2 regions of the Halomonas sp. DP1Y21-3 genome follow, and region 2 is predicted to be linked to the other one. Evidence: riboswitches for the same ligand, from Rfam matches in the RefSeq annotation. Region 2 holds a riboswitch; the other holds the start of a gene.

Region 1 (15,748 bases), 170 kb from region 2:
CGAGAAGCCCGTCGACTGAGCCGGTGCCGTGGCACAGCGTTGTGTCCTCCCCCTCCTTTTGCATCATCCGGAGGGGGAATCCCAGCGGACTACAACACGTCAAGCATAGTGGCGTGATCCATGATTCATCTGTTTGCCGCTGTCTGGTGGTAACGCTTTGCTCTACAAAGAGCGTTCTCCAGCTCCGAATAACACACATCCGCCAGGACAACCCTTTGTCAATCTCTACTTAAAAAGCAGGATAGCCACTTTTTCCCGAACTCTTCGTTCATATGCCTGATATCATGGTCTGGATGCGCTTCCTCATCCATGGCATCCCCTACAGGCAATCTTTTACTTCCCTTCGAGAGCTCCCGCTCCGTAAAACATCCGTTGACGATGGTATCAGCAGGCTGAGCGATCAACTCGGCATTGCATTTATCATACACTTCATCGTTCATCAAATTTATTCCGGACAGGTAGCTTTCCGGAGGATAACTTCTATCATCACCTTTCTTCTGAATAGGCAGGGGATTATGTCCAACATATATCTTTTTGTTGGTCACGCTCCTGATCATTTCCATGATCTTCCAGGACGTCGTACCCTTGACACTATCCAGCACGGTTTGCTTTATTACTGCTGATGAAAAAAATTTGCCAGGTTCGACAAAAAAAACTTCCATCTGAAGTCCGTAAATCAAGAATAGATCATATTCAACGATATCAATCTCACTCTTGCCACCCGATGTATAGGTGATGGTCCTCTTTAATCTATCTGTTTTTGGAACCAGTTTGTTATCGATGAGAATCAGTCCACCCAAGCCATTACTTCTAGCGGTAAAGAAGACAAGATTATATTCTTGATGCCACTCTGGCATCAGGTCCCAGGCTCTTTTCAAAGCACCAACGTGGCTATTGCCCAGCACACAAATATTCTTCTTCATTCCTTACCTCCAAAGGCGTCGAAGATCTCTTCTTCGCAAACCAGATCATTCATTTTCTTTACGCTACCTACCCTCTTGTTTTGTTTTCCGAAAATCTCAGCGCCAAACTTTGTCCTCAGAGAAGAAAAAAAATGATTCATCACAAAATCGACACCGTGGGGGTTAACACTTCGTTGATTGGGTTCGAAAAACACCCCCTTGAAAACCGGGCTGTTGATTATTTCATACGAAGGAAAATAATCCACATAATTACAACCTCTAGAAATCTGCCCAGCCACGGCACGCAACACTGACTTGGATTCCATTGTAGCGACGATCACGTTGTTCCTGGAGTTTGTCGCTACCAAAGGAACAGGGGAAACTGTCAATATAAAGCGTAACTCAGGATTCTCATGACGCATTATTTCTATGGCATCTCGCAGATCATTCATCACAGAGGGATACATCTGATTCTTGAACGCATGGATACCTTTCAGGTAGGTCCCTGCTGAAGTCCCGGGACACATCGGATACTCGTAGCCGTATTCCGAATTGAACCAGCTTTCAGTCAACCCTAAGGTGAAGACAAAGAAGTCTGATGAGAAGATGCATTCCCTAAACGCTTTTATTGTCTCCTCTCGAGAGAGCATTAACTCTTCTTTACTACAGAAACCCTCTGGTTCCACCACGGGGCGAAAGGGATCATAGAACCGTCCGTTCTTTTCCCAAATCTCCTCAGGCGGCTCTTTTATCCCTGTTGCCCACTCTACCCACTGCTTCAACAATGAGGTGGTGTATATATTCCCGGTTCTGGCCGAAAAAATATTGTAATTGTATTTTTTTGCATTTTCCTGCGAGAGCCCCTTGGGTGGAGTTTCTGTCGAGACCCAGTTAAACCCTCGGCTATCAAGAGCATTTCCAATATGTTGCGCAAAGCAGGAACCGAAGGTAACCACCCTACTATCCTTTGTGATCTTGAACTTTGGAGACCACAAATTGGATATGTCAAAAATCGACTTTTCGGATACAGCTTTTTTCCAGAAGGCACGGTCTGGAAGTGTCGAATATGGATTCATATTAATCACCTCAAACATAAGATATAACATCGGTCGTGAACGAACAAAATTGATAACGTCTATCTTAAATCACCCATTGCCACGACGAATAGGAATGTTTACGCCAACACCGGCATCTCGTCTTCCTTTCTAAAATATTTGCATAAAAAAAGATAGGCGAAATATTTGTCTATTGTGTTGAGAAACGAGCACTGACAACGGCCCCGGAGCCCTTCATAAAAACCTTCCCCATGCACCATTTACCTGACCCACGGGTGGTTCAAAAGAGAACAAAGCAAGCATTTTTAGCTTCCATGAAAACTCGGCGAACCAATGCTGCCAATAAAACGGGACCAACACACCTGTCACTTTCTGCCCTTCTTCACAAAGGAGTCATCAAGCGCACAACGACTGTCAGAATATCGATAAAACAAACGTACTTTTTTCACTCTAGATTCTCTCACATATTCTCTATCAGGCAGCCGCAAAACACGCAAATACAATCCAGAGAACATCCAAGAAAAACCACGCAAACATCCCTTTAAATAACAACAAAATCGTCGAAACTTTGTCGAATTGATCAATCAGGACTCTACTTCGCCACTTTTCCTCAATCGGATAAAATGCATTCTCAACCATGCGGAAACTTCTCCAGATATCTGGGCAGTTGCACTCTCGCGATATCGTGGAAACCTCCTCCCCCCAGCGGCGTATCTACTGATCGGGATCGGTTCTTGCCAAGCCGAGGTGGACTCCCTTCGACGTCATGCTAGACTCGATCCAGACTCGCTTGACGGGGTGCCGGTGAATCCGGCTGAGATGGCGCAGGGCCAGGGTGACGAATCACCGGCCGCCAGCGCCGATCCCGTGGAACCTGATCCGGGTGCGGTGTGGCTTCACACCTTGAACCGGCGTAGGGAATCAGGCGGTGGTGCCAGCCCCTGCGCGCGCACCTCCCTCCTTTCTCGTCGCCGTGTCCTTTGCCGCCGCCCTCCGGATCCGCACCAACCGGAGGCAACATGGGCTACCGCTTTACCGATCTTGTCGACGCCTGCCGCGATGACTGGCACGCCTACATCGCACACGACTTCGTGCTCGCCCTTGGCCGTGGTGAACTGGCCGACGCGAGCTTCCGTCACTACCTCAAGCAGGACTATCTGTTTCTGCTGCAGTTCTCCCGGGCCTACGCCCTGGCGGCCTACAAGAGCCACAGCCTCGACGAGCTGCGCGGCGCCTTCGACGGCATGAAGACCATCCTCGACGTGGAACTCGGCCTGCATCTCGCCTTCTGCCGCGACTGGGGCATCGGCGAGGCCGAACTCAGTGAGCTGCCCGAAGCCCGCGCTACCCTGGCCTATACCCGCTACGTGCTGGACGCCGGCAGCCGCGGCGACCTCCTGGACCTGCACGTGGCGCTGGCCCCCTGCATGGTCGGCTACGCCGATATCGCACGAAACCTCAACGCCCGCCCGGACACCCTGCGCGGTGCCGACAACCCCTTCGACGCCTGGATCGCCATGTACGAAAGCGACGACTTCCAGGCCGCAGCGCGCCAGGAGCAAGCCTGGCTCGACGATCAGCTTGCCCAGGTATCCGGCGAGCGCTTCGCGCGACTGTCACGGATCTTCGCCGACGCGACACGACTCGAGATCGACTTCTGGCAGATGGGGCTCGATCTAAGCGACTAACACAATCAGCACCACGCTTGACGGGGGGCCGCCAGAGGCGGCTGAGATCATGCAGCGCATGGGACCCGTTGAACCTGATCTGGGGGTAACCCCGATGCCATGGCATCGCGGTGAGGACCAGCGTAGGGATCAAGCGCTCACGGCCCAGGCCACGACGCCCCCTCCTTCCTCACGCGATGCACACAACAACGCCAGCACCCAGTGCCGTGAGAAGGACAAGCCAATGCCACTCGATCAACCCGTTTCCGCAAACAAACCCCGCCATAGTGCGCACTTCCTGGCCGAGACCGCCCAGGTCGACCAGGCCGCGGTTACGCCCCTGCCGGGTTCGCGCAAGGTCTATGTAAAGGGCTCCCGCGACGACCTGCGGGTGCCGTTTCGCGAGATTTCGCTGTCGGCGACCCGCACTTCCGGGGCCGACGAGGCCAATCCGCCGCTCTTGGTCTACGACACCTCTGGCCCCTACACCGATCCCCAGGTCGAGGTCGACCTGCGTCGCGGGCTTGCCGAATTGCGCCGGCCCTGGATCGAGGAGCGCGACGACACCGAATGGCTCGATGGCCCGACCTCGGACTACGGTCGCCGACGTGCCAACGACCCGACACTCGCCCCGCTGCGCTTCGAACTGACCCGCACGCCGCGTCGGGCACGTCGTGGCGCCGACGGCAGCGCCGGCAATGTCACCCAGCTGCACTATGCCCGGCGCGGCATCATCACCCCGGAGATGGAGTTCATCGCCATCCGCGAGAATCAGCGCCGTCAGGCCCTGGCCGATGGCTATCGAGGCAGCGACGAGGTCGAGCGCATCCTTGGCCACCAGCATCCCGGGCAGGGCTTCGGCGCCCGTCTGCCAGAGGAGATCACCCCCGAGTTCGTGCGCCAGGAAGTCGCCGCCGGGCGCGCCATCATCCCCGCCAACATCAACCACCCGGAAGCCGAGCCGATGATCATCGGGCGCAACTTCCTGGTGAAGATCAATGGCAATCTGGGCAACTCGGCGGTGACCTCCTCCATCGAGCAAGAGGTCGAGAAGATGACCTGGGGCATCCGCTGGGGCGCCGATACCATCATGGATCTGTCCACTGGCCAGAACATCCACGAAACCCGTGAGTGGATCATCCGCAACTCGCCGGTACCGATCGGCACGGTGCCGCTCTATCAGGCGCTGGAGAAGGTCAAGGGCGTGGCCGAGGACCTCACCTGGGAGGTGTTCCGCGACACCCTGATCGAGCAGGCCGAACAGGGCGTGGACTACTTCACCATCCACGCAGGCGTGCTGCTGCGCTACGTACCGCTGACCGCCAACCGGGTCACCGGCATCGTCTCCCGCGGTGGCTCGATCATGGCCAAGTGGTGCCTTTACCATCACCAGGAAAGCTTCCTCTACACCCACTTCGAGGAAATCTGCGAGATCTGCAAGCAGTACGACGTGGCCTTCTCGCTGGGCGATGGCCTGCGCCCGGGCTCGGTGGCCGACGCCAACGACGAGGCCCAGATGGCGGAGCTCAAGACCCTGGGTGAGCTGACCCATATCGCCTGGAAGCACGACGTCCAGGTGATGATCGAAGGCCCCGGCCACGTGCCCATGCACCTGGTCAAGGAGAACATGGACAAGCAGCTCGAGTACTGCGACGAGGCGCCCTTCTATACCCTTGGGCCACTGGTGACCGATATCGCCCCGGGCTACGACCACATCACCTCGGGCATCGGAGCGGCGATGATCGGCTGGTATGGCTGCGCCATGCTGTGCTACGTCACCCCCAAGGAGCACCTGGGCCTGCCCGACAAGGACGACGTCAAGACCGGCATCATCACCTACAAGATTGCCGCCCACGCCGCCGACCTGGCCAAGGGGCATCCCGGCGCCCAGCGCCGCGACAACGCCCTGTCCAAGGCGCGTTTCGAGTTCCGCTGGGAGGACCAGTTCAACCTGGGCCTCGACCCTGACACCGCCCGCGCCTATCACGACGAGACGCTGCCCAAGGACTCCGCCAAGGTGGCCCACTTCTGCTCCATGTGCGGCCCCAAGTTCTGTTCCATGAAGATCAGCCAGGAGGTCCGCGACTACGCCCGCGACAACGGCCTGGAGGGTGACGGCGACGCCGTCATGGCCGGCATGGAGGAGCGCGCCCGGGCCTTCCGTGAACAAGGCGCGGAGCTCTACAAGGAAGTCTGAGACAAGCCACTCCCCGGCGCATCCCCGGGCAGCGTTCGACTGCCCGGGGATGCACGTCTTGTACGCCTGGTCCCAGTTCTGCCGCACAAAGTTAGACAAAAGTCTAACTCGAAGATTCATGCACTTGACGCTCATCACGGCTTCGTCGGATCCACCAGCAAAGCCGTTCGACTACCTCCCCAGGCCAGTTATTCGCGCCCCGGGGCGGTGCTAGATTCGCCGCCATCCCACGCATTCTCGCCTCACCAAGGCGTCTTTTCTGGAGATGGCATGAAAGCCCCGATTCTGGTGATCAACTGCGGCTCCTCTTCGATCAAGTTCGCGCTGGTCGATCAGGCCCCCGACGCTCCCCGACTGTCCGGTATCGCCGAGCGCCTGGGTAGCCACGAGGCTCGCCTCAAGCTTGTAGACGAACACGGCAGCGCCCGCGAGGTCTCGCTTCCCCGAGCGACCCACGCCCTGGCGCTCAAGACCATCCTCGAGCACCTTGACGTCCACCGGCCCATCGGTATCGGCCACCGGGTGGTACACGGCGGCGAGCGCTTCACCGCCGCTACCCTGCTCGACGACGCCGTGGTGCGCACCATTCGCCAGACCATCAGCCTGGCTCCCTTGCACAATCCGGCCAACCTCGACGGTATCGTCGCCACGCGCCGGCTGTTCGAGGATCTGCCTCAGGTGGCGGTGTTCGATACCGCCTTCCACCAGACCCTGCCGCCCCACGCCTACCGCTACGCCATCCCCGAAGAGCTCTACAGCCGACACGGCATCCGTCGCTACGGCTTCCACGGCTCGAGCCATGCCTACGTGACCGGACGCCTGACAGAAGTCAGCGCCCGTGGTGAAGGCGGCTGGCTGATCGCCCACCTGGGCAATGGCTGCTCCGCCACTGCGGTATGGGCCGGCAGGAGCCTGGACACCAGCATGGGCATGACCCCGCTGGAAGGCCTGGTGATGGGCACCCGCAGCGGTGACGTCGACCCCGGCCTGCACCTGCACCTGGCGCGCCAGCTAGGCATGTCGCTGGAGGGCGTCGATCAGTTGCTCAACCAGAAGAGCGGACTGCTGGGGCTGTCCGAGCTGACCAACGACATGCGTGAGCTCGAACAGGCCGCCAGTGAAGGTCACGCCGGCGCGAGCCTGGCCATCGAAGTGTTCTGCTACCGCCTGGCCAAGTCCTTGGCGGGCCTGGCCTGTGCCCTGCCCCGGATCGACGGCATCGCCTTCACCGGCGGCATCGGCGAAAACTCTGCCCTGGTGCGCGCCCGGACCCTGGGCCACCTGGAGGCCCTCGGTGTGCGCCTGGACGCTGACGCCAACGAGAGCCTCCCGCGTGGCGAGGAAGGCCAGATCCACGACCGAGGCGCCAGCTCGGCGCCGGAGATCCGCGTCATCCCCACCGACGAAGAAGGCTATATCGCCAGCCAGACCCGGGAATTGATCGCGAGCCTGACGTCCACGCCAAAGCTCGAGGAGGTTCTGTGAGCACCCAGTCCCGCACGCTGCTGCTGATCCCCATCGACGACGGCGTCGCCCTCACCTCCGCCGGCCTCGGCCTGCTTCGTGCGCTGGATACGCTAGGGCTGGACGCGGGTTTTCTGCAGCCCTTCAGCCAGTCCGAAGGTGGCGAGCAGGCAAGTGACAACGACGAACGCGCCCGCTCGCTGGTGGCCAGTACCCTGGGCATAGGTTCGCCGCGTCCGATCTCGCGCCAGACACTGGAGCAGTATCTCGGCCGCGACGATCGCGATGGTCTGCTGGAACTCGCCGTGGAGCGTCACGCCCGCGTCGCCCGCCCTGCCACCGGCAAGGCACCGGCGCTGATCGTGGTGGAGGGCGTTCGTCCACTGCCGCGAAACGCCTACGCCTTCGACCTCAACGTGCGCCTGGCCAGTGCCCTCGACGCCCAGGTGGTACTGGTCGCCGATGGCCAGATCGCCGATCCCCAGGAGCTGGCCAAGCAGTTGCAGTTCCATCGCCAGAGCATCGACGCGGTGGGTTCGGTGCGCACCCTGGGCGCCATGCTGATGCGACTGCCGGGGGACGGCGACGGCTCGGCCATCGACCAGACCCTGGCCTCGGTCAGCGAGGTCGAGGCCCGCGCCCACCGCCAGCACTGGCAGCAGCAGCTCGCCAGCGGCGCCGATCTGACCCTGCCGGTGGTCGCGGCGGTGCCCTACCGGGCCTCCCTTACCGCACCGCGAGTGGTAGACGTGGCCCGTGCCCTCGATGCCAGGATCCTGCACCACGGCGAGGCCGATCGCCGCCGCGTCGCCCACTCGACGCTGGGGGCCCGCAGCGCCGAGCACCTGCTCTACGCCCTGCGTCCCGGCGAGCTGATCGTGTCCCCCGGGGACCGCGACGACACCCTGCTGGCGGCGGCCCTGGCCACCATGAATGGCGTGCCCCTGGCGGGCCTCCTGCTGACCCACGGCGAGTCACCCAGCCAGCAGCTGATCGACGTCTGTCGCCCGGCGCTGGCCTCGGGGCTGCCGGTACTCTCGGTGGACACCGACAGCTACGCCACCGTGGCCCGGCTTACCGAGATGTCCGGCGGCATTCCGGTGGATGATCACGAGCGCGCCGAGGCCATCTGCGCCTTCGTCGCCGATCACCTGGATCGTGACTGGCTGCTGGCACTGATTCACGACGACGCCCAGCGCCGCCTGTCACCGGCGGCCTTCCGCCATCAACTGGTCAGCATGGCCCAGCACAAGCGTCGGCGAATCGTGCTGCCCGAAGGCGACGAGCCACGCACCCTGGAAGCGGCCATCCTGTGCCAGCGTCGTGGCATCGCCAACTGCGTGCTACTGGGCAAGCGTCGCGCCATCCTCGAGGTGGCCAAGGCGCGTGGCCTTGAACTGCCCGACGACCTGCAGATCCTCGACCCGGACGCCGAGCGTGGTCGCTTTGTCGCACCCATGGTCGAGCGCCGGCGTGGCAAGCTGACCCCGCTGACCGCCGAGGCCCAGCTTCATGACAGCGTGGTGCTGGGTACCATGATGCTCGCCGAAGGCGAGGTCGATGGCCTGGTCTCCGGCGCCGTGCATACCACCGCCAACACCGTGCGCCCGGCCTTTCAGCTGATCAAGACCGCCCCAGGCTACGGCCAGGTGTCGTCGGTGTTCTTCATGCTGCTGCCCGACCAGGTGGTGGTCTACGGTGACTGCGCGGTCAACCCCGACCCCGACGCCGAGGCGCTGGCCGAGATCGCCCTGCAGAGCGCCACCAGCGCCGAGGCCTTCGGCATCGAGCCGCGGGTCGCCATGATCAGCTACTCCACCGGCGAGTCCGGCAGCGGCGCCGACGTAGACAAGGTCCGCGAGGCCACCCGCATCGCCAGGCAACGGGCGCCGCACCTGGCCATCGACGGCCCGCTGCAGTACGACGCTGCGGCCATCGCCAGCGTGGCCCGGCAGAAGGCACCGGAGTCCCCGGTGGCCGGCCGCGCCACGGTGTTCGTGTTCCCCGACCTGAACACCGGCAACACCACCTACAAGGCGGTCCAGCGCAGCGCCCGGGTGGTCAGCATCGGCCCCATGCTTCAAGGCCTCAACAAGCCGGTCAACGACCTGTCCAGGGGCGCCCTGGTGGAGGATATCGTCTATACGATTGCGCTGACCGCGATCCAGGCCGGTCAGTAACGACCAGCACAGCGCCACAGACCGTCAGAAACGCCGAGGCCCCGGGAGTACCGGGGCCTTGGCATTTGTGTGGGCTTTGGCCCGGGACCGCTCGCTACCACTCGGCGATGCCGGTATACAGGCACACCAGCACCAGCCCAAGCAGGAAGACGGTCTCGGCGACCATCAGGATGACGGGCTTCCAGCCGACCACGGCGAGCTTCTGGAAGGAGGTCTTGATACCGAGTGCGGCGATGGCGGTGACCAGGCACCAGCGCGACAGGTCGGTCATGCCCTCGACCATCACCTGGGGGATCACACCAAGGCTGTTGATCAGCACCAGCACCACGAAGGCCACCAGGAAGCTCGGGAACATCGGCACCTTGCCGCCTTCACCGCCACGGGCGCGGCGAAACAGCAGCATGAACACCATCACCGCCGGCACCAGCATGGCGACCCGCAACAGCTTGACGAAGGTTGAGATGTCGCCGGTCTCGTCGGAGATCATATAGCCGGCACCGACCACCTGGGCGACGTCATGGATGGTGCCACCAAGAAAGATGCCGGCCTGGGTGTCGGTCAGTTCCAGCGCGCCGACCAGCAGCGGGTAGAGCACCATGGCGGCGGTGGACAGCGTCGTCACGCCAACCACGGTCAGGATGGTATTGCGCTCGGCGATCTCGTTGCGCGGCATCGCCGCAGACAGTGCCAGCGCCGCCGAGGCGCCGCAGATCGCCACCGACCCGCCGGTCAGCAGCCCCAGGTCATTTTTCAGCCCCAGCAGTCGCGCCAGCACGCTTCCCGCCAGAATGGTCAGCACCACCCCGGCGACCACCGTCACCACCGGGCCGATCCCGAGTTCCGCCACCTGCTCCAGGGTGATGCGTACACCCAGCAGGGCAACACCCAGCCTGAGGATGGTGCGGGCGGCAAACTCCACCCCCACCAGGCAAGGGCCCTGCTCGCTGAGAAAGTGCAGGGTCATGCCGAACAGCAGTGCGTAGAGCAGGGTCGGGCCACCGTAGTGATCGGCGATAAAGGTGGTGGCCAGGGCAATGGTGATGCAGATCAGCACCCCCGGCATGCGCTCCCGGGCGGGCTCCAGATGGCGACGCCATCCGGTCACGGGCGTCTCGGGCTTGGCGTGTGTCGTTGGCTGGGACATGGGCGTCCTCTCGTTTATTCGTTGTTCGCGTAGCAGGGGTCGCGCTCAGCGGGTCAGCCGATGACGCGCTATTGATTTGATCCTGGCCCAGCCCGCTGTCGCGACGTTAGGGCCAGAGCGCGGCCTCGAGTAAGGCCAGGCCCCGATGGCATCGATCCGCCGTCGAGATTCCAGCGCTGCACGTCAGGCGACGCGCGCCTGGGCACGGCGATCGGCCTTGATCATGTCCGCCGCGCGTTCGGCGATCATGATGGTCGGGGCGTTGGTGTTGCCCGAGACGATGATCGGCATGATCGAGGCGTCCACCACCCTCAGGCCCTCGAGACCGTGCACCCGCAGTCGGTCATCGACCACCGCCAGGTCGTCGTGGCCCATCTTGCAGGTGCCCGCCGGGTGGTAGATGGTCTGACTGTAGCGCCGGGCGGCCTCGAGCAATTGCTCGTCGCTCTGATACTCCCGCCCCGGCACGTATTCATCGGTGATCACCTCGGCAAGCGGTGCCTGCTCGGCGATGCGTCGCGCCACCTTGATGGCGTCCACCGCCACGCGGCAGTCTTCTTCGGTGCTCAGATAGTTGGGCTGGATCGAGGGGTAGACGGCGGGGTCGGCGCTGGTGATGCGAATACGCCCCCGGCTGGTCGGACGCAACTGGCACACCGAGGAGGTGAAGGCCGAGAACGGATGCACCCCTTCGGCCGGCTTGTCCGCCGACAGCGGCTGCATATGGAACTGGATATCCGGGCGATCCAGGCCCTCCCGCGACTGGGTGAAGATGCACACCTGGCTGGCCGCCAGGGTCAGCGGTCCGGTGCGGGTCAGGGCGTACTGGGTGCCTACCGCCAGCTTTCTCAGCGGATGACGCACCTCGTCGTTGAGGGTGCGACAGGAGGTCTTGAACACCAGCCGGATCTGCAGATGGTCCTGCAGGTTCTCGCCGACGCCCGGTAGTGCGTGGTGGCAGTCGACGCCGACCTCGGCCAGGTGGTCGGGGTCCCCGATGCCGGAGCACTGCAGGATCTGCGGCGAGCCGATGGCGCCGCTGGACAGCAGCACCTCGAGCCTGGCGCTTGCCCGATGGGTGCTCTGCCCCTGGCGGTACTCGACCCCGACCACGCGCTTGCCCTCCAGCAGCAGCCGCTGACAGTGGGCTCGCTTGACCAGGGTGAGATTGGACCGCTTGAGCGCCGGACGCAGAAACGCCTTGGCGGTCGAGCAGCGAAAGCCCTTGTAGGAGGTCTGCTGGAAGTAGCCCACGCCTTCCTGGCTGGCCCCGTTGACGTCGCGGTTCTCGGGAATTCCCGAGGCCTTGGCCGCCTCGATAAAGCGTTCGGCGATCTCGCGGCGCAGGCGCAGATCCGAGACCTTCAAGGGCCCGTCGGCGCCGTGGTAGTCATCGGCGCCTCGCTCCTGGCACTCCGACTTCTTGAAGTAGGGCAGCACCGAGTCATAGTCCCAGCCGTCATTGCCAAGCTGCGCCCAATCGTCGTAGTCCTCGCGCTGACCGCGGATGTACAGAAGCCCATTGAGCGAGCTTGACCCTCCCAGCACCTTGCCCCTGGGCCACTGCAGCCGGCGACCGTCGATGCCCTCGTCGGGATCGGTGAGGTAGCACCAGTCGGTGGCCGGATTGTGCATGGTCTTGAAGTAGCCCACGGGCACGTGGATCCACGGATTCCAGTCGGACCCGCCGGCCTCGAGCAGCAGTACCGACACCTCGGGGTCCTCGCTCAGGCGGTTGGCCAGCACGCAGCCGGCGGAGCCCGCCCCCACGATGATGTAGTCGAAAGCCTCTGGCGGTGGTGTTGTGGTTGTCATGTCGCTCACTCAATCGAGACGTTTTGTCTCAATTGATGCTAGACAATTTTCTCAAAATATCAATATCGAGACAAAAAAACTCATTTTTATTGATCTATTCCCGAGAGACTTCTAAGGTGTGGTCAAGGCCCTTTGTCGGGCCCGGTGCCAGGCGACGATCGCCAAGCGCGAACGCCCCGGCACTCCCCTGCATCCCTACACCAAACACAAGACTGGGAGCCTTCCATGAGTTCACGCCTCTTCTCATCAGACGTGTCGCGCCGCGACTTCCTGAATATCTCGGGTCGCTTCGGCATGACCTCCACGCTGCTGGCCGCCAGTGGTCTGGGTGCTGGCCTCACCGCCTCGAGCCTGGCCCGAGCCGCCGACGCCGAGCAGCAACGCCGCTATCAGACCGAACCCAAGTTCCAGCTGCGCTTTGGCGCCTCGGGCTTCAACGAGCGCAATCTCGATATCCAGAAGTCCGGGCAGCTGTTCTTCGCCCGTGACGTCGAGGAGCGCACCAACGGCGCCATCCGCGTCGAGTTCATGGGCTCCAACGAGGTCTGCAACCAGCTCGATTGCGTCAGCAAGGCCCAGCAGGGCATCGTCGACATCTTCTCGGCCTCGACCCAGAATTCCGCCGGCGGCGCGCCCTACCTGAACGTGCTGGACTTCGCCTACATGTTCCCGAGCGTCGCCTCGATGTTTCACTTCTTCTACGACCCTCGCAGCGAGGCCCTGCTGCGCGAGCCGATGCGCCAGCGCCACAACCTGCAGTTCCTGTTCACCCACTGCGACCTGCGCGGGCTGATGATGGGCCAGAGCTGGGCCGACAAGCCGCTGGTGGACAGCCTCGAGGTGCTGCAGGGCACCAAGAACCGCGTCACCGGCACCCAGCTTGGCCGCATCGCCATGGAACAGCTTGGCCTCAACCCGGTCCCGGTGGCCTGGGAAGAGACCCTGGACGGCCTGCGCCAGGGCCTGCTGGACGGCGCCGAGACCTGGATGAGCGCGGTGGCTTACGCCGGCATGGCGCCGGTGGTGTCCCAGGCGGTCGACCTGCGCTTCTTCGCCGGTACCGAGCACACCGCCATGAACCTGTCGAAGTTCGAGGCGCTGGATGCCGAGCTGCAGGATCAGGTGATGGAGTCGGCCTACGCCGCCCAGATCTTCACCCAGGGCATGAACGAGGCCGGCCGCTACCAGATCGTCGGCGCCACCGAACACCCCGCCGCCGGCACCGTGTTCGCCGAGAACAACGTGCGGGTGGCCCCGCTATCCGACGAGATCCGTGCCCAGGCCGAGCAGCTATGCGCCCCGGAGTTCAACCCAGAGCCCTGGGAGCAGTGGCGCGAGCGGCTCAATGCCTGGGCCGGCGACGTCGACATCTACAAGGAAATCCACACCATCGCCCGGGAGATCCCGCGTGAGATGGCGGCGGTCAACGTGGCGCCGAAGCGCTGGTGGAGGGCGTAATGACCGATCACAAGGCCACCGCGGCCCAGGCGACGTCGAACGACGTCGCCGATCGGCCGACCCCCGCCTGGCTGGCGCCGATCAAGTGGCTCGACGCCAATCTGGAAAAGGTGATCATCCTGATCTCCTACAGCGGCATGGCGGGCATCATCTTCGTCGAGGTCATCCGCCGCTTCTTCTTCAGCCTGCAGGCGCCCTGGAGCACCAGCATTCCGGTGCTGCTGTTTCTGTGGCTGACCTGGTTCGGCGCCTCGCTCAACGTCAAGCAGCGCACCCACCTGTCGCTCAACGAGATTCGCATGCGCCTGCCCTACGCCGGTCAGTTCGCCTGCCAGGTACTCGACGCCGTGCTGTGGATCGGCTTCGGCGCCCTGGTCATCCACTTCACCATCGCCCAGGTGGAACTGGCGCACATGAACTTCGCCATCGTGCCGGGCACCGACAACGTGATGCAGTGGTGGTTCTACCTCGCCACACCGCTGGCCTGGGCCCTGATCATCTTCCGGGTACTGCAGAACCTGGCCAGCGACATCGCGCGCTTCCGGCGCCGTGAGCCGTTCAACCTGCAACCGTCCATCATGGACTAGGAGAGACGTCATGACCGACGGCATGCTTATCGGCCTGGTCACCGCGGGCTGCACCACCATCTTTCTGCTGGGGGTACCGATCTTCCTGGTGATCGGCCTGTGGGTGGTCGGCACCAGCCTGATCATCGACTTCACCCTGGCCAATATCGGGGTCACCCTGTTCCAGGGCCTGAGCTTCTTCGGCCTGCTGGCCCTGCCGCTGTTCATCCTGACCGGCGACTTGATCAACGCCGCCGGCATCGCCAAGCGACTGTCCGACTTCGCCTATTCGGTACTGGGCTGGCTGCGTGGCGGCATGGGCATGGCCACCCTCGGCGCCTGCGGCCTGTTCGCGGCGATCTCCGGATCCAACGCCGGCACCACCGCCACCATCGGCTCGATCATGCAGCCGGAGATGGTCAAGAACGGCTACGACGAGCGCTTTTCCGCCGCCACCGCCGCCTCCGGCGGAACGGTCGGCATCATCATCCCGCCGTCGATCATCTTTATCGTCTACGGCTTCATGATGAACCTGTCGATCAGCGACCTGTTCATCGCCGGCATGATCCCCGGGGCGATGATGGTGTTCGGCATGATGGCGGCCTGCCACCTGGTGGCGCGACGTCACGGCTGGGGCACCCTGATTCCGTTCAAGGCGGGTGAAAGCGCACGTTTTGCCAGGCGCGCCTATCTCGGCTTCGCCACCATCGGGGTGGTGATCTACGGCATCTATTCGGGCAAGTTCTCGCCCACCGAGGCCGCCGCCATCACCGTGGGCTTCACCCTGATCGCGGGGCTACTGATCACCCGCGAGATTCGCTTCACCGCGCTGCCCTCGATCATGCTGCGCTCGGGCCAGATCGCCGGCATGCTGGCGCCGTTGATCGCGATCTCGGTGGTGATGCAGCAACTGCTGTCGGTGCTGGGCGCGGGCCAGGCGCTGCAGGACCTGCTCAGTGGCCTGGGAAACTACTATGTGATCCTGGGGGCCTGCATGCTGATGATCCTGCTGGCCGGGATGATCCTCGAGAGCCTGCCGGTGACCATCATCCTGGCACCGATCCTGGCGCCCATCGCCCAGAACGCCGGGGTCGACCCGATCCACTTCGCGGTGATCTTCCTGGTCGGTGCCGCCATCGGCTTCGTCACCCCGCCCTTCGGCCTCAACCTCTACGTGGCCTCGAGCATCACTGGGATCCCCTACCTGCGCCTGGTGAAGTTCGTCATCCCCTACTTCATCGCGCTGATCAGTTGCTGGATCGCGATCTCGATGTGGCCGGCGCTGTCACTGATGCTGGTG
Region 2 (15,748 bases):
CACTTTCTGGTGGATGGCCCGCTGACGGTGCCGCGTCCGCCCCAGGGCCACCCGGTGCTGTTCCAGGCAGGCGCCTCGGATCAGGGCCGTGACCTGGCCGCGCGCTACGCCGAGGCCATCTACGCGGTGGCCTACGATCTGCCCTCCGCCCAGGCCTACTACAGCGACCTTCAGGCCCGGGTAAAGGCCGCTGGCAGACCGAAGGTCGCGATCATGCCGGGGCTGGTCACCTACGTCGGCTCCACCGAAGAGGAGGCCAGACGCAAGCAGCGGGAGCTCGACGAACTGTTGCCGGTGGACAGCTCACGGCGCCAGTTGAGTCAGTTCATCGGCCAGGACGTGAGCGACTGGGAGCTCGACGCCCCGGTGCCCGAGTTGCCGCCACTGGAGGCCTTCAGCGGGCCCAAGGGGCGCTACGCCACGATTCTGCGGATCATCGAGAGCGAACGACCGACGCTGCGCCAGTTGCTGGGACGGCTCGCCGCCGGTGGCGGCCACTGCACCATGGTCGGCACCCCGGAGCGTATCGCCGACGAGATGCAGCGCTGGGTCGAGCAGGGCGGGGCGGACGGCTTCAACCTGATGCCGCCGTCGCTGCCGGACAGCATCGAGGACGTGGTCGAACAGGTCGTGCCCGAACTGCAGCGTCGCGGGCTGTTTCGACGCGAGTACCAGGGCCGCACCCTGCGCGACCACCTGGGACTGGCGCGGCCCGGTCGCTGATGAGCCGGAACTGCCAGGGCCCCTGATCGCCAGGCCTTGAAACGACAACAGCGGGACGCGTCAGCACGTCCCGCTGTTTTTTATCCCACCTTGCCAGGCTGTCAGCGTGGCGGTGTCAGCTCTGGAAACGCCGCACCAGACTGCCCATGCGGGTGAAGTCATAGTCCTGGCGGGATGGCAGCAGCTTCATCAGCACCAGCGAGACCAGCACCGGCACGAAGGCCGCCAGCAGGAAGGATTCCAGCAGGGTAGCGGTACCGCCGCTGGGAGACGGGAACATCGCCAGGCCGGCGACCAGGCCCGCAGCGGTGCTGAGGACCGCGTTGCGCCCGTCGTAGCGGCGATTGAACAGACCGAAGAACACCGGGAAGGCCGCCGCCGAGCACAGCAGGTCCGCCAGCAGGAACAGATAGAGCACGCTGTAGCCCTGGGCTGCCACCCAGGTCACCGGCACCGCTGCGGCGACGATCAGCCAGCGTGCCAGGCGCATCAGGGTGGCTTCGCTGGCCTGGGGCAGCAGCCGGTGCATGTCGACGGCGATGATGCTGGAGGTGGCGTTGACGGTGGTGTCGGCGCTGCTCATCACCAGGGCCAGACCCAGCGGAATCAAGGCCAGGGCGAACCACAGCGGCACCTCGGACAGCAGCACGCTGAACAGCGCCACCGAACCGTCTCCCTCGAGCCCGAGGCCGACGAAGGCCAGGCCGAACAGGCCCATCAGCACGATCACCGGAAAGTTGAACAGCCCTGCGATCCAGAAGCCCCGCCGCAGCACCTTGCTGTCCCGGGCGGCGTAGATGCGCTGCCAGGTGCCCTGGTAGAACAGGCCGGTCAGCATCACCGCGATAAAGAACGTCAGACCGGCACGCAGGCCACCGGCATCGGTGACATCCAGCAACTGGGGCGCACGTTCCTGCAGGCCCTCGAGCGTCGGCGCGACGCCGCCGGCGGCCTGCCAGCCGAACACCAGCAGCAGCGCCAGCAACGGCAGGATCACCAGCATCTGTACCTTGTCGGTGAAGATGGTGGTGCGCAGGCCGCCGTAGAAGGTGTAGAGCAGGGTCGCGATCATCACTACGCAGGCGGTCAGCCACAGCGGGATCGGCGCCAGCAGGGTGACCATATGGGCGATTGCGGTGAGGCCTGCCGCCAGCGAGATGAACAGATAGAACAGCATGATCGTCAGGGTGAAGGCGTACATGGTGCGCCCGTAGCGATGGATCACGAACTCGGTGAGGCCGTGGCCTTCGGGGATCAGCTCACGCATGCGTCGTCCCAGCGGGATCATCACCAGGCGCGGGACCATGGAACCCAGCGCATAGCCCAGTACCGCGCCGATGCCGCCCCAGGTGGCCGCCTGGGCGGGGCCGAACAGGATCCAGGTGCCCAGGGTGGTGGCCACCAGGGTCAACACCGTGGCGCGGGTGTTCTGGCTGTTGCGAGCAGAGATGTAGTCATCCAGGCCGCCCTGACGACGTCGGGCATAGATCAGGCCGGGGATGGCAAAGATGGCGGCGCACAGCAGAAGCCACAGCGCCGTCCAGGTGGGATCGAGCATCATCGAAAGAAGACCTCTTTCTTGTCGTTGTCCGCAGGGACCGGTGGACAGGCGGGACGAGCGGCGGACAGGAAGAAAGAGGAGATGACGCAACCATCCTTCCCTTCGCCGGCATGACCCGGATCAGGTTCAAAGGGTTACCGCGTGATGCGGAATCTCAGCCGTCAGGCTCCCCCAGGAATGCGCACAGCGTAGGACCGCCTCCGATGGCTGTCAATTGGCGCTTTGGCCGCAGCGACGGGGCGTCAGACGGTGGGCGAGGTGCGCAGGCTGTGCCAGCCATCGTAAAGCCAGTTTGCCGCTCGGCTTGGATCGATGTCAGCCATCGCCAGATAGCCATGACAGCAGGCCTCGCGGCTCGCTCGCACAATGGTCGAGGCGTCGGTGGCGTCCATCACCAGGGTGCGTCGGTGCCCGCCGCCGCCGCGCAGGAAGGGGGCCGCGGGAGCGCGCTGGAACTCGACGCCTGCCGGCAGGGGCGCTGTCGAGTGATGCGTGTCGGGGTGGTCTGGGGCGCACAGGATGACCTCGAAGCCGAGCCGTTGTCCCTGGCGCGCCAGGTCGGCGTTGACCGGGGAGTGGCCGGTCAGCACCAGACGCAAGGCCGGCTGGATCAGCACCTCGACGACGTCGTCGCCGATCTGGACCAACGGACTGGTTGGCGTGGGTCGCTGCAGGTTCATGGACGTACTGCCCAGGCTGACGCGGCGAATCAGCGATGGCTGGCCGGCGAGCGTTGCATGGATGACCTCCAGGTGCACCAGGGTCTCGCTGCTCGGTGACAGGCGCTCGACCAGGCAGGGGGTGCCATCGTTGGCGTTGTTGTCGATATTGACCAGGCAGGCGCCGCCGTCCCGCGCCTGGGTCAGCAAGATGGGCTGTCCGGCGTACCTGGGGCCATCGGCATCGCTGGTGACGCTCAGGTGGGGGCAGGCGGGAGCAGGGGTGTCCAGGCGCGTGCACAGCCAGCTGGTATCCCCGCGATTGGCCAGCGTCAGGGCGTGTTCGATGGCGACAAGATCCTGGTGGTTCATGGGCAGCTCCCGCGGCGGTGTCGGCGACGCCAGCATAACGTGGAAGCGGGCAAGCGAAATAATCCGGCATCTATAAGCATCTTTTCATAGGCTAGAGAAGACGGTATGCGAGCCGCCAGGGTATTGACCTGCTGCCGGTCCAGGGCAGGGCTTACGCAAGGAGATGTCCTCATGGAGCGTTTTGCCTGGGTGGAAGAGGCATTGGTGTCGTCCGGAACGGTGCTGGTACGCCTGACGCCGGAGTTGCAGGTGCACGACGTGGTCGGTGATGCCGTGCGCGTGCTGGGCGAGCCTGGAGAGGTCTGGATCGGGCGGGGGCTGGCAGAGCTGCCTGGCGAGGCCGCGGCAGTAGCTGAAGCCTGGGTCTCCCGGGGTGCTGCTCATGCTGCCAAGCCTTCGATGCCGCTGGAATTGGGCGATGGCAGCTGCTGTCGCCTGGCCGATGGTGGGCTGGTGCTGCGACTGTCGGCTCGGCAGAAGGCAAGCCGCGGTGTCATCGCGCGGATGGCCGACCACCTGCCGGTGATGGTGGCCTACGTCGACCGCGACTTCTGCTTCCGTTTCAACAATCGTGCCTACCTCGACTTCATCGGCCTGCCTGCCGAGGCGCTGATGGGGCAGCCGGTGTCTTCGGTGCTGGATGCAGACTCCTACGCCAAGATCCGGCCACGTTTCGATCTGGCGCTGGCGGGGCAGGAGGTCAGCTACGAGGATTCCCTGGTGCTCCAGGATGGTCGCCAGATCTACTTCAAGGTCCACTATCTGCCGGACCTGGTGGAAGATGAGGTGATGGGCTTCTACGCCATCATCCAGGACGTCTCCGAGTATCGCTCGATGATCCAGTTGTTACGGGATGTCCATACCGGGGTAAATCGCACCGATATCGGAGTATCAGAGATCGTCGACATGCTGCTGCGTGACGCCTTGAGCTACCTGAGGCTGGATATCGCGCTTGTCAGTCAGGTCGAGGGGGAGCGTTACACGGTTCGCTGGGCGGCCTCGGATAATGCGCCAGTCGCCTCCGGCGACAGCTTTGCACTCGGTGACACCTACTGTCGGCTGACCCTCGACGCCGATGACGTCTTCCATACCCACCGCGCCGGGCAGGACGAGCGAGTCAAGGGCCACCCCTGCTACGAGAACTTTCAGCTGGAGACCTATATCGGTGCACCGCTGCGGATCCAGGGCAAGGTCTGGGGAACCCTGAACTTCTCCAGTCCGTCGGCGCGGCGGCACGCCTTCAGCGAGGTCGACATCGAGTTGGTCCGACTACTGGTCGGGGCCGTCGAACGTGTCATTTCCAACGAGATGGAGGTCGATCGTATACGCCTCGAACGTGATCAACTGGAAGATCAGGCGATGACCGATGCCTTGACCGGACTCCCCAACCGAAGCCAGCTGGATCGCCACGTCACCCGCCTGATCGAGGAATGCGACAGTGGCGGGATGGTGTTCTCGCTGGCCGCGGTCGATATCGACTTCTTCAAGCAGGTCAATGATGGTTTCGGTCATTCGGCCGGTGACCAGGTGCTCACCTGGCTGGCGCAAACAGTAGCCAACTGCCTGCGTGATGGCGATCTGGTGGCGCGCACCGGCGGCGAGGAATTCGTGGTGGTCATGCGGCGCACCGCCTTGCCCGAGGCGATCAAGGCGGCCGAGCGGGTGCGTCGTGCGGTGGAAGGGGGGGAAATCACCCTGTCGGATGGACAGACGATTCGCATCACCATCAGCATCGGCGTCAGTCAGTATCGCAAGGGGGAGGGGTTTGCACCGCTGTTCGAGCGCGCCGACCGGCGCCTGTACAGCGCCAAGCGTAGTGGTCGCAACCGCATTGCCAGCCTGGATGAATAGTGCCCAGGTGTCGCCAGGTGCAGCGTTGTCATCGCTGGCGTAGGACTTTGCTCGTGCTTTCGGTCTAGTCTGAAAGGCCCAGTGTGGGTGGTTGGGTAATCTCAGGTGGCTGGGCTGAGGTGACAGCGGCTGGCAGGCCCTGGTATCACCTTCCCGTCACGGGATTTTCACCACACCCTCGGCCCCGAAGAGTGCCTCCTGCCTAGGCGTAGTTCCTGAACTTTTCAGGTTTCAATGTGTTACCCGATTCCCTTCGGTGGCGGAATGCGATGGCGGGTATGAACTTTCTCATCTTTTGCGATGTAGTTTCCTACTGCGTCGATACTGCGTTGATCATGTTGCCTGCAAAAGAGTAGATAGGAGCTGTGTTCCTACAAAAGATGTGGGTAATATCGTACATCCGTTGTTAATAAAATATTACAAAGCAGTTGCGTAATGCCGGTGTTTGTCCCACCGGTGCGCAGGGGAAAAATCATCATGCATCTCAACAAGCTTGCGTTCGGCCTGGCGTTGGGCGGGTGGGCGTGCCTGCTTGCTCCGTCCGTGCTGGCAGAAAGTCTGCTGGAACTTCACGAGCTCGCGGTGGACAGCGATCCTCAGTTTCAGGCCGACTTTTATGGTAAGCAGGCCACCGATGAGCGTTACTATCAGGCGCGCTCAGCGCTGCTGCCGCAGATCAATGTCAATGTCGAGCGCAGCGAGATCTCCCAGGACATCGTCAGTACCGACAACGAGGTCTACGGCAGCGGCAGCACGTCCTACCCGACCACCGTCTACGGTGTCTCGCTCGAGCAGTCGATCTATGACTATTCCCGCTGGGCAGCCTTTGGCCAGGCCAAGCTGGAGATCCAGCAGGCCGCGTCCGAGCTCGAGGTCTCGCGCCAGGATCTCTACCTGCGGGTGGCCGAACGCTACTTTGCGGTACTCGCCCTGTCGGAAAACCTGAGTTTCCTGCAGGCCGAAAAGAAGCAGGTCCAGACCAATCTCGAGCAGGTCAGGGCGCGTTTCGAGGACGGTTTGATTCGCGAGATCGATCTGCTCGACGCCCAGGCGCGTTTTCTGCAGGTCGAGGCGCGCGAGCTGGACGTGGCCAACCGTCTGCGCGATGCCCTCAATGCCCTGGCCGAGGTCAGCGGCGTGCGTCCGGTGGAGCTTAGCCTGGTCGATGAGGACCTGACCCTGGCAAGCCCGGAACCGTCGTCAGTCGAGGCCTGGATCGAGCTGGCGATGCAGCGCAATCCTCGTCTGTCAGCCGCACGGCTGGCGGTGGAAGTGGCCAATCAGCAGGTCAAGGTGAGTCGCGGTGGGCACTATCCGACCCTCGATCTGAGTCTCGACTACGACAACGACGAGACCGAGGGCTCATTGTTCGGCGGCGGCAGCGAGGTCGAGACCCAGACCATTCGGGTCGGCCTCGATGTGCCGGTCTACAGCGGTGGGCGAGTGTCGTCGGAGGTGCGCGAAGGGACCCGTCTGATCGAGGCAGGGCAGGCTCGACTCGAACAGGTGCGGCGTGAACTCGACCGCGAGATACGTGCGGCCTTCGAGGGTATCGTCACCGCCATGTCCCGGGTCAGGGCTCTCAGCGAGTCCTTGACCGCCAACCAGCGCATCGTCGAATACCGCCAGGTGGCCTATGAATCCGGAGTCATGCCGGTGCTCGAACTGCTCGACGCCGAGCGCGATCTGTTCTTCGCCCGCAGCGAACTTGCCAGTGCGCGCTACGACTACCTGATCAGCGTGCTGCGGCTGAAGCATGCCGCCGGCGTCATCAATGGCGAAGACCTGGCGGAGATCGACGCCCATATGAATGACCGGATGGACCTCCTTGCCTTCCAGCACTGAACCCCGGCCCTTCGCCGAGCGTCAGGCGTTGATCGAGTCCTGGCTCGATAGCCTCGCGCGTCCCTACAGTGCCGAGCGCTCGGTCAAGTGCGCTCCCGCCCGCTGGGCTCCTCAGCGCAGGCTCTACAGTGTGCCGCTCGAGGGCGTTGACGCCGACGATCTTGCGGTGCGCCTCGAGGGGTTGCTGGAGTCGCTGGCGCTGGCGCCTGGCGACCGGAGGGCCTTTGTCGCCGGACTGTCGACGCAGACGATGGCGCACTATCTGCATCTCGGGCTGGAGGCCGCGACCACCAAGGTGTACTGGGAAGCGCCGCTGCCGGACAAGGCCCTGCCGGGGCGTCGCTTCCCGCTGTACCAGGCGTGGAAGTGGCGCCCTGGCGTCGACGCCAGTGTCTCCGACTATGTCCTGCTCGAGAGCGCCGAGGCGGTGCGCCATGCAATGGCGAGCACGCTTGCGGCGATGCCCCCGCTCGTCGGCGACGTGATCGAACAGCTCGAGGTCAGCCACGCGCTGGCACGAAAGCCCTGGCCACCGTTGACCGTGAGGATCGAGGAACGGCGCCAGGGTCGCGATACCGGCCGCGATTCCCTCAATCTGCATCTACATCCGGCCGAGATACGTCTGGGCGAACTGGCGGGCCTTTTGTTGTCGCTGGCTCGCGAGTGGCGCTGTACGTCGCGCGCACAGGCGATCGAGTGGATTGCCGCCCACGGCGACAAGCCGCTGAGCAACCTTTCTCTGGGGTTCGATGCGAAAGGCGAACCCTTCGTGACCTTCTACCACGGGGTGACTCTGGTCTCCCCGACTTCCACCGGCGCGCTGGCCGCGCAACGACGCTGACGTCCAGGCCCAGGGACGACACTCAAGTACTAGAGGACTCTTTCATGGCGACTCAACTTCTTATCTATCGCAACGTTCAGCCGATCACCCGCGACAAGCATGGCGAGCTGTCGCTCAAGGTCGGCAAGGACTTCGGCTTTGCCAGCGGGGTGAACTCGGTGCCGCTGATGGCGGCCGAATTTCCGACCGCCGCCACCGACCTGCCGATCGTCTTCACCCAGGCCGACGACGGGGTGCTGCCGGTCGCCGTGCTGGGACTCGAGCAGGACCAGAATCTGCTGGTGGACCGTGAAGGCCAGTGGCGCGGTGAGTACGTGCCGGCCTTCTTCCGCCGCTATCCCTTCGTGTTTGCCTCCGCCGACAACGACAAGACCTTCACCCTGTGCATCGATGATGACTACGAAGGGCTCAATCGTGACGGTCGCGGCGAGCGCTTCTTCGACGCCGACGGTGAGCAGACCCAGTACCTGGGCAAGGTGCTGGACTTCCTTCAGGACTATCAGGCGCACTTCCAGCGCACCCACGCCTTCTGCGCCCGTCTGGTCGAGCTCGACCTGCTCGAGTCGGTCGAGGCCCAGATTCGCTTGCCGGAAGGTGGTCAGCGCACCCTGACCGGCTTCCAGGCGGTCAACCGTCAGAAGCTCAAGGCGCTGCCTGAGGACAGCCTCAAGGCGCTGCTGGACAGTGACGAACTGGAGCTGCTCTACGTCCACCTGCAGTCGCTGCGCAATCTCAATCGACTGAGCCGTCAGGCGCAGGGTGGTTCGCGGCTGGGTGCTCTGGCCAAGGGCGACCCCGCCGAGGAGGCGGTCGCGTCCGACGCCGAACAGGACACTCCCGTTCACTGATCGACCGAGATCAGGGGGCGTATCGTCGCCGCGATGCGCCTCTTGACGTTTTTCGCCACCGGAGTCCCCCCATGAGTCGCCACCAGCGCAAGCCTCTGTCCGAATTGATCGCTCGTCTTCTCCGCCAGCCCAGGCGTGCTCGTCGTGCCCAGGCAGAGCCGTCCCGGTTCGTGTTCGAGGGACTCGAGCCACGCATGCTGATGTCGGCGGACCCGCTGACCGCCAGCGTGGCCGGTGGTGCCGAGATGACGTTGCGGGTGGTCGAGGAGAACCAGCAGCAGGTGCTGCAGGTGGTCGAACTCGACGAGCAAGGCGTCAGTCAGGTGGTGGCCTCACGCGGTCTCGATGAGGCCAAGGCCAGTGGCGGCGTGGTCATCCAGGGCAGCGACGCCCAGGACATCCTGCGCGTGGACCAGAGCCTGCTGGGCAAGGCGGATGGGTTGCTGGTGAGCTTCCAGGGCGGCGACGGCGACGACGTTCTGGCACTCGAGCATAGCCAGGGGCTGACCATCACCTTCGCGGGGGGCGAGGGCGATGATCGCATCGAGGGCATCCAGGGCAACACCGAGTGGCAGGTGAGCGCCGATGGGGCGGGCAGCGTGGACTGGTCGAGCACCACCACGGCGGCGCGCAACGATAGCTGGCTCAGTTTCACGGGCATCGAGACGGTGAACGCCGCCTCCTATCGCCAGGGCGACGACGGCGTGCTGTCAGCCACGGACGATGCCGCCCAGCACCGGCTCTCGAGCAGCCAGGACGGGGCGCGTTGGTCGCTTTACGACGAGGGCAGTCTGGGGCTTGGCAATATCGCGTTCAACGGCATCGACCGACTCGACGGTCGGGCCGGCCAGATCCTCGACTTCAGCGACTTCTCCACCTCGGTAGAGGTCGATCTGGGGACCGGCAAGGCCACCGGCTTCGTCGGTATCGACGGCTTCAATCACGTTATCGGTACCGGCGGCGACGACCGCCTGATCGGTGATGTCACCTCGCAGGTCGACACTATCCTCGACGGGGGTAATGGCAACAACCTGATCGTCGGGGGCGGCGGCGACGATACCCTGAAAGCCGGCGCCGGTCGCAGTACCCTGGTGTCGGTGAGCGGCAGCGATCGCTTCGAACAGAGCGAGCTGGGCAGTGAGTTCACCCCCGAGGAGGCCGAGCTGACCTATGTGGTGCAGCGCGCATCCGGGGACATCTCCCTGACCAGCGCTGGCGCCACCGCCACGATCACCACCGGCGACGGCAGCCTGAGCTTCCAGCGCCAGCCCGTGGAACTGGTGCTGTCCGCCGCGGGGACCGGCCAGACGCTGAATGCCAGCGGCTACTCGCTTTCCGGCGTGACCTTCCAGAGCCTGGATGGCGCCAGCAATAGCCAACTTGTCGGCAGCGCGCAGGACGACCGATTCGTGCTCAGCGCCGGGGGCGGCAGTGTCCAGGCCGGTGGCGGCAACGACCGCATCGAGGCCAGCGCCGACGCCGACATGACCCTGACCGATACCGCGCTGAGCGTGACCGGCTGGACCAACTGGGTATTGGGCGACGTCGAACTCGCCACCCTGGTGGGCGGTGCTTCTGCCAATGTGCTGGACGCCTCTGCGTTCAGCGGTTCGGTTCAGCTGGAAGGCGTCGCCGGTGACAACACCCTCAAGGCCGGCGCCGGCGACGCGGTACTCCTGGGCGGCAGTGGCAACGACATCCTGGTCGGGGGTGTCGGTGACGACGTGCTGTTCGGCAATCGCGGCAGCAACAGCCTCGATGGTGGCAGCGGCAGCGACTCGGTGCTGGGCAGTACTTCCCACAGCTTACGTCTGTTCGGCGGCAGCGGCAGCGCCACCCTGGTGCGCGGTGACGTCGCCGAGGAGCGCGAGCTGGTGTGGTCGCGCAGCGCCGGTGAGACGGTGGTCTTCCACTTCGCCGGCGAGCAGACAGACGCGCTGGCCTGGGACGCCGACGCCCTGGCGGTACAGCAGGCGCTCGAGGCACTGTCTGCGGTGGGCGAAGGCAACCTGCAGGTGGCCCGCGAGCTGTTCGAATCCGCTGGTGAGCAGCAGGTACGCTGGCGCGTCAGCTTTATCGGCGACTTCATGGCCGTGGCCGACGACGGTGCCTTCGCCAAGGCGTTGGTCGGCAGTGGTCTGGCGTTGGGAGCTTCCGGGGCCAGCGCCACGGTGACCTCGACCCAGGTGCGCGCTCGGGAAGCGGGGCGTGACAGCCTGGTCGGCATCGAGCACGGCATGCTGCGTGCCGAGTTTGGCGACACCGTGCTCGACGCCAGCGGCTTTGGCGGCAGTGTCTATCTCCAGGGGGGCAGCGGCAACGACCTGATGATCGGTGGCGAGGCCACGACCCAGTTCGTGGCGGTAGCCGGGGATAACGTCATTCGTGCCGGGTCTGGGCAGAACGAGATCCGCGGCGGCGTCGGCCAGGATCGTCTGGAAATCGTCCTGGCCGATGGCCAGAACGCCATCAACGTAAGTGGGGACAGCTTCAGCATCGACGGCGGGACCGCTTCGAGCTATCGCGATATCGAGGCGCTGACGCTGGTCGGCAACGCCGGCGCCAACACCCTCGATGCCAGTGGCTGGCACGGGGTCGGCGAACAGACCCGGGTCACTGCGCTGATGGCCGCTGGCGGCGCCTCCAACGCCAAGATCGAGACCTTCCTCTCGGCGCTGGGCGATGCGATTCCCGGTGCAGAAGACTTCGCCAGCCAGGCGGAGTACGAGTCCTATCTGGCGCGTTACGTCACCGGTAGCGAACTCGAGAACTCCGGCGCGCACCTGAGCTTCACCCTGCAGAATGGCGAGACGCGGGTGCTCAATGTGGCCGACGCCCGCACCCTAGGCGACCTGCTGGTGCTGCTGGACAACGTCGAAGGTCTGACCGCGAGCTTCGATGGTGCCAGCGGGCGCCTTGTGGTCACCGACACCACCACGGGAAGCGCGAGCTTCGCCGTCAGCGCCGACGCCACCGCGAAGATCCTGACCGATGCACTCGGCATGGGCGTCAGTGCCGACAAATGGCAGAGCACCGCCTTGAGCGGGACCGGCGTGGTGCTGGACGCCAGTGCCGGCGGCAGCGATGCCCTGATCGGTAGCCGTGGCGATGACCGTATCGTCGTCGTGTCCGGCGCCGCCAGTGTCGCCGGCGGCGCCGGCACCGACAGCCTGCTGGCGGCGGCGGGCGACTCCATGACGCTGACCGATACCGGTCTGGTCGTTGGTTCGGCCACAACCACGCTGTCCGGGATCGAGGCGGCGCGCCTGAGCCTGACCGGAGGCGCCGACAAGACCCTGACGGCCACTGCCTTTACCGGCGCTTTGGCCATCGATATCGCCGAGGCGGCGACCGACACCATCGTGAACGCCAAGCCTGGCGATCAGGTCGAGGTGGAACTGGCGGCGGGGAGCCTCGCCCGGCTCGACGACGTGACCGTCAGAGAGGGCGCCAGCCTGGTGGGCTACTGGGATGGCGACGCCTCCCTGTCCAACGTGACCAGAACGTTCTCCAGCAGTGTCGAGCTGCGTGCCGACGGGGCCTTGACCCTGGACAACGTCGATCTGAGCATGAGTGATCCGACGCAGGGACACGATCTGTCGATCCTGGCGCGTGAGCTGACGATCGGTGGCGATAGTGTGATCGATGCCGGTAGCGGCGAGTTGCACCTTGGCGCGCAGTTGTTTCAACCCCTGCTGGCGCCTGCCAATGGCCTGGTCGACGTGGGCCTGTTCGACCTGTCGGTGGATATCGACAAGGCCACGCTCAAGGGCGGGGACGTAACCATCGATGCGCGTCTGGTGGATCCCGATCGCGACTGGTTCAACCTGCGCACCGGCGTGGCCTTCCTCGACCAGGGCATCGATACGGCGCTGGACTTCCTTCAGGGGCTGTCGCTGTTTGGCAGTGTCTCGGTGATGGTGGCCGAGGTCGCCATCGATATCGGCTCTGACGCGGTCATCACCGCCACTAGCGGGGACATCACCGTAGCCTCCGAGCTCGACATCAGTACCGAGGTGGGCGCCAGCAAGGCCTGGGGCCTGGGTGTGTCGGTCAGCACCCTGATCACCCGCTCAAGTGTGCACGTCCACGGTACCCTGAGCGCCGCCAATGACATCAACCTGAGCAGCAGTGTCAGCACCGCCCAGAGCGTCTCTGCTGAACCGGATGGCCTCAAGGGCGTGGCCGGCGCGGTAGCGGTCAGCGTGCTGGTCAGCGATTCCCGGGTGATGGTGTGGGAAGACGCCAGCCTGAGTGCAGGCAATGATCTGGTGGTCGCGGCGACCAGCGTGGAGGAAAACGAAACCTCCGCCAGTTCCGCCCCTGACAAGGGCAAGGTCGGCATCGCCCTGGCGATCAACGTCGAGACCAGCAACACCGAGGCGCAACTGGCCGGTGACGTCAGTGTGGGCGGCGATCTGACGCTGAGCGCCGAGACCTCCCAGGGCGAAGGCCATGGCGGTACCAGCGCCAGCGCCGGTACCGCCCCCGGTGGTGGCCCCGATAGCCTTGTCGACGGGGCCACGGCCAGCGCCGAGGACCTGTCGCCGACATCGGTGATCGGCAACTTTCAGGAGGCGCTCAGCGGCGTCATCGGTGACAAGATCAAGGAAGGCATCGCCGACCGCGGGCCTGCCTCCATCGGCGAGCACTTCAAGGAATCCCAGGGCCAGCAGAAGAACGCCCTGGACGTGGCCGCCGCCCTGGCGGTCTCGGTGGACATCAATCGTGCCGAGGCCCGCCTTGGCACCAACGTGACGCGACTGGGCGCCATCGCCTCCCAGCGCAGCGACATCGAGGTGGCCGGCGCGGTCAGTGTCAGCGCCACCAGCGCCCACCGCCCGGCGGTCAGTGCAGAGGGTTCGGCTACCGGCGTCGACCCCAACAAGAAGGAAAAGGAAGAGAGCTTCACCGACAAGGTGCTGGGCAACACCCTGATCGGCAAGCTGCGAGACGCCGCGGCGGAGTCCGAGGTCCAGGGCACCGACAGCGCCAAGGATCAGAAGGAAGACAGCCAGGTAGCCGATGTCGGTGTCGCCGGCGGCTTCGTCTTTGCGCTGCAGAACAACCACGCCGATGCGGTGGTCGAGGGCCTGGTGGACCTGGACGCCGGCGATGCCATCAGCGTCACCGCCGAGAGCCTCAACAGCGTCGATATGGATAGCCTGTGGGGGCGTCACCTGTATGTGGCGGGCAAGGCCCTGGGTGAACTCGATGGCACCTACGACCATGCAAGCGCGGAAGGTACGGCAGACCTGGCCAACGGCGACAAGGTGCTGGTGGCCGATGACCACCAGCGCGGGGGCGAGGCCGGCTTGATCTATCAGTTCGAGGGGGCCGACGTCAGCGGTGTGGATCTCGCCAGTGAAGACTTCAGCGACGACAGCCGCTGGACTGCCCTGAGCTCGCCGTTGCAGACCCGTATCGAGGAATTCGTCGAGGCGCTCAACGCCTTTACTACCGGCAATCTGGGGATCAGCGGCAGCTTCGACAGCTGGACCGTGGCCACCGCCGAGGGGGGCAAGCTCGCCATCGCCGGTGCCGCCAACGTCTTCCTGGTCAATCAGGATAGCGAGGCCCGCATCCGCGAGGGTGCCCGGATCAATCTGGGGGGCGCCACCGATGTGGCCAGCGTCACACCCAGCGACGAGCAGCAGGTCGAGGTCATCGCTCGCAGCGACAACCACCTGCTGTCGCTGGTCGGCAATCTCAGCCTGCCGACCTTTGCCGGCGCCGACGAGGCCAGCGCCGAGGCCTGGCGTGACGCCTTCAAGAGCGATATCGATACCATCAAGTCCGGGTTCGCCGGCATCCAGTCCGACGGCAGCGCCATCGGTGCTTCCATCGGCGTGCATCTGCTCGGCGCGGATACTCGTGCGGTCATCGAGACCGGTGTGGCGCTGGTCGCCAGCAGTCTGGACGTGCGCGCCGACAGCGACACCCTGCTGATCGGGGCGGCGGTGTCCGGTGGCAAGGCCGACAAGGTCGCCTTCAACGCCACCTCAGTGGCCAATATCGTCGACAACACCACCCTGGCGCAGATTCAGGACGGGGTATCGCTGAACATTGGTGCCGTCTCGGTGGACGGGGCCAGTGGGCCGGCGCTCAGGGTCGGCGCCAACGACGACACCTACGCCTTTGGTATCGGCGGCAGCGTCGCCTCCGGCAAAAGCGCTGGCGTCGGTGTGTCGGCGGTGGTCTCGGTGATGGAGCGCGACACCCGAGCGGTGATCGGTGGTGTGACCACGCCAGCCAGCGCCAACGGCAACATCACCGTAGGAGGTGATCTGCTGGTCGAGGCCAATAACGGCGGGGTGGTAGCCAACCTCGCCCTGGCCGGAGCCAAGGCGGGCAGCGGCGGTACCAGCGGGCTGGATTCGGCCGGTGACGCCAGCGGCTCGGGCGCTGGTGGTGGTTCGGCTGGGGGCAGCGCCACCAAGGACGACCCCAACAAGTGGCCCAACAACCAGAGCAACTATGACAGCGTGCTCAAGGAGTTGAGTGGCAAGCTCGGCGGTGCCGCCAAGGCGTCTTCCGGCGGCAGCGGCGGCACGTCTTCCACCTCGTCCGGCGGTGACCAGAAGGGTAGCTTCGGCCTCGGTGTCTCGGGTTCGGTGGTGGTGAATATCGCCGACTATCGTACCGAAGCCCTGATCCAGGGGATCGAGACGCTGAAGATCACCGGCAAGACGTCGGTGGCCGCCAAGGACAGCAGTCATCTTGGCATGCTGGCCGGTGGCGCGGCGCTGTCGCTGGGCAGCAGTGGCACCCAGGTGGCGGTGGCCGGGGCCGCCGCCCTGGCCTTCGACAGCGGCATCACCCGGGCGCGGATCGATCGCGTCACCTCCTTTGATACGGGCGGTCTGGCACTCAGCGCGGCGCGTGAGGGCTGGACGGTGGTCGCTGCCGCCGGTGTCGCCGTCGCTTCGGGCGCCAAGGGCTTTGGTGTGGCCGGGGCGGCCAGTGTGCTGACCTCCGCGCGCACCGTCGATGCGGGGCTTTTGAACATCCAGTCCGGTGATCTCGGGGACGTCAGCGTGGTGGCGCG

The links. A riboswitch is a leader RNA that binds a small molecule or an ion and turns the genes downstream of it on or off. The one in region 2 is predicted to bind thiamine pyrophosphate.
Region 1: linked by a shared signal. The riboswitch ahead of thiC (phosphomethylpyrimidine synthase ThiC) and the one ahead of KUV74_RS00055 (sodium:solute symporter family protein) in region 2 are both predicted to bind thiamine pyrophosphate.

Annotation. Positions count from the first base shown of each region.
Region 1 is NZ_JAHVJM010000001.1:203,004-218,751, forward strand. Features, by position in the region: gene mdoH (glucans biosynthesis glucosyltransferase MdoH) at 1-19, shown strand, start outside; gene KUV74_RS00785 (hypothetical protein) at 219-923, opposite strand; gene KUV74_RS00790 (GSCFA domain-containing protein) at 920-1,978, opposite strand; TPP riboswitch at 2,742-2,895, shown strand; gene tenA (thiaminase II) at 2,977-3,645, shown strand; TPP riboswitch at 3,657-3,791, shown strand; gene thiC (phosphomethylpyrimidine synthase ThiC) at 3,869-5,821, shown strand; gene KUV74_RS00805 (acetate/propionate family kinase) at 6,092-7,306, shown strand; gene pta (phosphate acetyltransferase) at 7,303-9,465, shown strand; gene KUV74_RS00815 (YeiH family protein) at 9,560-10,609, opposite strand; gene KUV74_RS00820 (GMC family oxidoreductase) at 10,793-12,424, opposite strand; gene KUV74_RS00825 (TRAP transporter substrate-binding protein) at 12,650-13,882, shown strand; gene KUV74_RS00830 (TRAP transporter small permease) at 13,882-14,469, shown strand; gene KUV74_RS00835 (TRAP transporter large permease) at 14,480-15,748, shown strand, end outside.
Region 2 is NZ_JAHVJM010000001.1:29,233-44,980, reverse strand. Features, by position in the region: gene KUV74_RS00060 (LLM class flavin-dependent oxidoreductase) at 1-723, shown strand, start outside; gene KUV74_RS00055 (sodium:solute symporter family protein) at 839-2,284, opposite strand; TPP riboswitch at 2,365-2,467, opposite strand; gene KUV74_RS00050 (hypothetical protein) at 2,527-3,315, opposite strand; gene KUV74_RS00045 (diguanylate cyclase) at 3,487-5,166, shown strand; gene KUV74_RS00040 (TolC family outer membrane protein) at 5,644-7,011, shown strand; gene KUV74_RS00035 (hypothetical protein) at 6,995-7,852, shown strand; gene KUV74_RS00030 (SapC family protein) at 7,897-8,700, shown strand; gene KUV74_RS00025 (LEPR-XLL domain-containing protein) at 8,772-15,748, shown strand, end outside.